2 regions of the Paraburkholderia sp. J41 genome follow, and region 2 is predicted to be linked to the other one. Evidence: riboswitches for the same ligand, from Rfam matches in the RefSeq annotation. Region 2 holds a riboswitch; the other holds the start of a gene.

Region 1 (2,446 bases), on a different contig from region 2:
GCGCGCTTCGGCTTCGCGCGCTCCGTTCCGCTGATGCTCGGCATCGCGCTGGGGCTCGCGCTGCTCGCCGCCGTCGCCGCGTTCGGGCTAGGCGGCCTTCTGCTTGCCGCGCCCACGCTGCAAACCGCCGTGAAAGCGCTCGGCTCCGCGTATTTGCTGTGGCTCGCGTGGCGCATCGCGCGCAGCGGGCCGCCCCATGCCGGCGCGTCCAGCGGCGGCCCGGCGCAGCCCGTCACGCTGGCGAATGGTTTTCTGCTGCTCTGGCTGAACCCTAAAAGCTGGGCGATGACGATGGGCGCGGCCGCCTCGTTCGCGTCGCTCGCGCCCAGTCCCGCGCGACTCGCCCTGCTGCTCGGCGCGGCCTTCGGCGTGGCCGCGTGCGTCTCGCTCGCGCTGTGGTGCGCGCTGGGCGTGGTGCTTGCCCGGCTCTTTCGCACGCCGCGCCACTGGCGCATGCTCAATCTCGCGATGGGCTTGCTGCTCGCCGTTTCCGTCATTCCCACCTGGAAATAATCATGGCTCTCACGCCGCTTGCCGCGCCGTTCGCGGAATCGTTCGACCTCGAAGCCGCGTTCGCCGATATCACGCAATACTGGTCGCCCAAGGTCGTCGCGCAAGTCAACGATCAATACGTGAAAGTCGCGAAAGTGCGCGGCCAGCTCGTCTGGCACGACCATGCTCAGGAGGACGAACTATTCTTCGTCGTGCGCGGGCATCTGAAGATCGAATACGAAGGCGGACGCGTCGTCGAGCTGCCCGCCGGGTCGATCCACGTCGTGCCGCGCGGCACGCAGCACAACCCCGTTGCCGATGACGAATGCTGGATCGTGCTGATCGAGCCGGTGCGGACGAAGCACACAGGCGACGTCGATTCGCCGCTCACGCGCACGATCGACGAACAACTGCGCCGTTCGAACTGAGCCGCACCGGCTCGCTCGAATCAACCCGCCGCGCGCCCGACGCGCCCGAATTCGACCGGCACCTTCACATAGGCGAGGTCGATGTCCTCTTGTGCCAGCGCCTCCATCAAGCGCTGGCACGCGGCCTCGTCGACGGAAATCGTGACCGCGATCGGTTGATCGGCCATTTCGAAAAAATGCGCGGAATGAAAGCGGCCCGCATGGTCGAATCCTTCCGCGCCGTTCATCAGCGTGCCGCCCACGGCGCCGTGGCGTTCCGCGAACTTCAGCAGCCAGTCGCAGACCGGCATGTGCTCGTGACGACGGCTTTGCTCGGTGAAAAACGTCAACTGATAGCCCTGCATGGGAAGCTCCTTTTAGACGTGTCGAAACCATGGCCGGAAAACCGGCACGCGCTCGCGCAGCCGATGACGGCGAGGGGGCCGATATCGGCACTGAATAATCCGGTCGCCATGAGTGTCGTGACGACCGGCATGTTCGTGGCCCTGAAAACCCCGCGCCGAAGCCACTGCCCGCCAGCGGCGAGCGCCGTGACAAGACTGGCGGCGAGCCGCCATGCCCCGAAATACGGCGGCAGATCGAATGGTTCCAGACGGCGAAATCGGTGCATGGTCAGGTGCAGAAAAATTTCGGGCTGACCGGCGAAGAACTGCGAATGAGAGCTGAGACAAGCGCCCACAGCTCCGACGACGGTCAGTAACTGTAGGCGTCATTAACCGCGAACGAACGCGCGGTGGTTAATGGAGGAACGCCATCTCCAGCAATCTGACTATACACGAATCCCGCACGCTTACGAACGGCCATAGACTCGAACGCATGCCGGCGAAAACGCGGCACTGCGCATGCGCAGGGTTCGCGCACCGGCCGCGAGCGCTCAGTCATGTTGCATCGTTCGACACGCGCGCACGCGAATGACTGCCGAGCTTGCCGTCCCGGAGAAGTCGATTCGGGTTTTCTGCGTACACTCCCTGAGCGTGCGAAAAGCAAGAAATACCGCTGCAAACAAGGCGTTTTTTCAATGTCGATCGTCTTATGCGCCGTGCGTGAAAACACTCGCGGCGCGCCTTCAAGGACCTATTTCGCATGAGTACGAAACGGATTCGCGCGGCCTTGCTGGGCCTCTTCGTCGCCGCGCTGGCAGCCGCCGCGCACGCGCAATACACGACCGACTGGCTCGCCAACACCCACGGCACGCTAGCGTCGCACGTGGGCAACGGCGCGCGCTCCATGTGGGTCGCGCCCGAAGGTGTCATCTATACGTCATCTCGCTGGGACGAAAACGCGGGCGGCGTGGCCATGTACCAAAACGGTGCGCTGCTCGGCACCCTCGGCGCGCACGACGAGTTCCAGGGCGGCGCGATAACGGGCAACGCCACGTCGATTTTCGTTGCGCTCGGCTATAACCGCACCTTCGGCAGCGGCTCGGTGGGCCGCTACAACCGCAGCTCGAACACGCAGGACTTGCGCATTCCCGTGAGCACCTGGACCGGCATTCAATATGCCGACGTCATCACCGGACTCGCGAC
Region 2 (2,446 bases):
CGACAACCATGAACTCGCCCGAAGCAAACGCAAAAACACTTACATGGCCGAGTTTGCGCAACGCCTGTTGCAGCAGATCGAGTGAATTTTCGCGCGCAACAGTGTCCGTCGTTTCGATCGTACGAACCGACGAAACGATCCTATCCCCATTAATTTTCTGCCTGTCTTCCGGTATCTGCCTTGATACATGATCAGGCACGTCTGGACACTGACGCTCATTGAATTCGAGCAGCATAATTTCTTCTCCAATGCTCAATTTTCTGACTCATGCACGGCAACAATTGCACGAATTGATTGTCGTCGTGCTTCCTGACGAAGCCGCTTCGATCAACGTCGATGAAAACCGTGGGCGCAGACGCGCCGGGCGACTTGCCCTCGCCGGACTGGAGCCGGAGACATTCGCATGAAGCGACAACGCACGTCCAGCGGCGCGAGAGGAACGAAGAAAGATGCTGCGAATCGCAGCAAGAGACGGGAGCAAAAACGAAGACAAGATTTCATGATGATCCTACTTTTGTCGTGTCAAGTTCGGTACATAACGAGGATGTACGTGGACAAACAGTAGGCATCATCAGCCGATGCGACCGGCAGTTAAGGAGAATGCCATCTCCTGCTTCCAAGCATACTGCTCTGCTTTGGGATCAGCAAGTCCTCACCTTGGGATTTCTCGTTGAGTTTTCACCGTGCGATCGCGGGTATCGCGGGAAATTCTCTCTGTATTTAAGCTTACAGTAGTCCAGATGGCGTCCGTTTTTATAACCGGAACTCACTGTTTTTTCGCAGCATGAGCCGTCGTATCCCAAGGCCATTCGGCTTGACGCTGCGGTGCGTCATGCTAAAATTTATTCAGGAGATGGCATTCTCCTTTAACCGCTCTCGTCGAGCCGATGATGCCTACAACCCGCCAGACGACCGTCACGGTGTGACCGTCGTCGAGGTCCAATTAGAATGGGGCATCGGATATGTATCAATCGGTTATCGCGGTAGCTGTCGGCGGAGCTTTGGGCTCGTTGTTTCGCTGGTTTCTCGGCATTCGTCTTAACGGGCTGTATCCCGACCTCCCGCTCGGTACGCTGGCAGCCAACGTGATTGCGGGCTACATCATCGGCGCCGCCATTGCCTTTTTTGCTCGCCTGCCACAAATCCCGCCGGAGTGGCGTTTGTTCGTCACCACGGGACTAATGGGCGGCCTGTCCACCTTTTCGACATTTTCTGCGGAAGTTGTGAGCGACCTCCAGCAAGGCAAGTTCGGCTGGGCAATGGGAGAAGTGGCAATTCATCTTTCCGCCTCCATTGTCATGACCATCCTTGGATTTGCGACTGTCGCCGCGGTATCACGTGCCGCATTCGCGTAGCTTCGCGCGCTTCGATGACCCGCGAACACGCGCGCCGGAATTTCACTAGCAAGCAGCGCAGGGGCCGAAAACAGCAAACGGCCCGTCACGCGTTCTAGTTTGGTTCCCCGGTCATGTGGCGTTTCCTCCGCGTCCGCGAGCACTCAATCGTTCATGGCTCGACGAACGCGCCCTCGCAGGGAAGAAACACGGCCCGGACGTTTTTCAGACCTTTGCCGTGCGTGCCCCAAAACTCGCGCACCTTGCTCTCCAGATCGATCAGTTCGATGCAATGCGGAAAGCGATGATGCGCCGCCTCGACGTGCTCGTGGTGTAGCCGGTCGCCGTTCAGGTAGCCCGCATGCACGCGATGCAGCAGCGCCTGTTCGATGCCCGCGCGCTTGGCATGATCCAGCAGGTGACGTGCAAGGCTCGGGCGCGTCAGACGATGCCAGAGGCGTTTCGACGGGTGCGCATGCGCGCGCTCGGAATGATGAAAATACAGGCGAAGTGAAATCAGGTTGGACATGGTATTTGCAAGTAGGTGCGTATTCGGTGTACTCGGCGTATTCGGTGTTCGGACTCAGGACTGACGAGGCGCGACGGCGGCAGCACGGCGCGCGCGACGAAGCGCGGGAATTTCGGAAAGCCGCATGCCTGCCGGAAGCAGCGGATGCTTGGCGTGGCCGACGCGCTGCGCCCGGTAAATGCCCGTATGGCCGGAGAAGAGATACGCCACGACGCAGGCAAGGCATGCATAGACCGCAATGTCCGATCCGAACAATTCGATCGCCATGATGGTCGATGCGATAGGCGTGTTGGCCGCTCCCGCGAACACGGCGACGAAGCCGAGACCGGCCAGAACCGGCATCGGCAGCGCGAGCACATGCCCCAGGGCGTTGCCCAGCGTCGCGCCGATGTAGAACAGCGGCGTGACCTCGCCGCCCTTGAAGCCGGATGCCAGCGTGACCGCCGTGAAGGCAAACTTGCCGGCGAAGTCGTAGACCGGCAGCGGGTCGTGGAAGGCTTGCACGATGGTGGGAATGCCGAGCCCGAGAAACTGGGGAACGCTCAGCGCGACGCCCGCGACGGCCACGATGGCGCCGCCGACC

What was found. A riboswitch is a leader RNA that binds a small molecule or an ion and turns the genes downstream of it on or off. The one in region 2 is predicted to bind fluoride.
Region 1: another riboswitch for fluoride. It lies ahead of U5805_RS01830 (DUF190 domain-containing protein); the one in region 2 lies ahead of crcB (fluoride efflux transporter CrcB).

Annotation. Positions count from the first base shown of each region.
Region 1 is NZ_CAJMZE010000001.1:415,183-417,628, reverse strand. It holds gene U5805_RS01840 (LysE family translocator) at 1-513, shown strand, start outside; gene U5805_RS01835 (cupin domain-containing protein) at 516-920, shown strand; gene U5805_RS01830 (DUF190 domain-containing protein) at 941-1,264, opposite strand; fluoride riboswitch at 1,617-1,688, opposite strand; gene U5805_RS01825 (SMP-30/gluconolactonase/LRE family protein) at 2,004-2,446, shown strand, end outside.
Region 2 is NZ_CAJMZE010000025.1:68,037-70,482, reverse strand. It holds gene U5805_RS22960 (hypothetical protein) at 1-235, opposite strand, end outside; fluoride riboswitch at 556-620, opposite strand; fluoride riboswitch at 841-904, shown strand; gene crcB (fluoride efflux transporter CrcB) at 963-1,355, shown strand; gene U5805_RS22950 (DUF190 domain-containing protein) at 1,507-1,863, opposite strand; gene U5805_RS22945 (voltage-gated chloride channel family protein) at 1,918-2,446, opposite strand, start outside.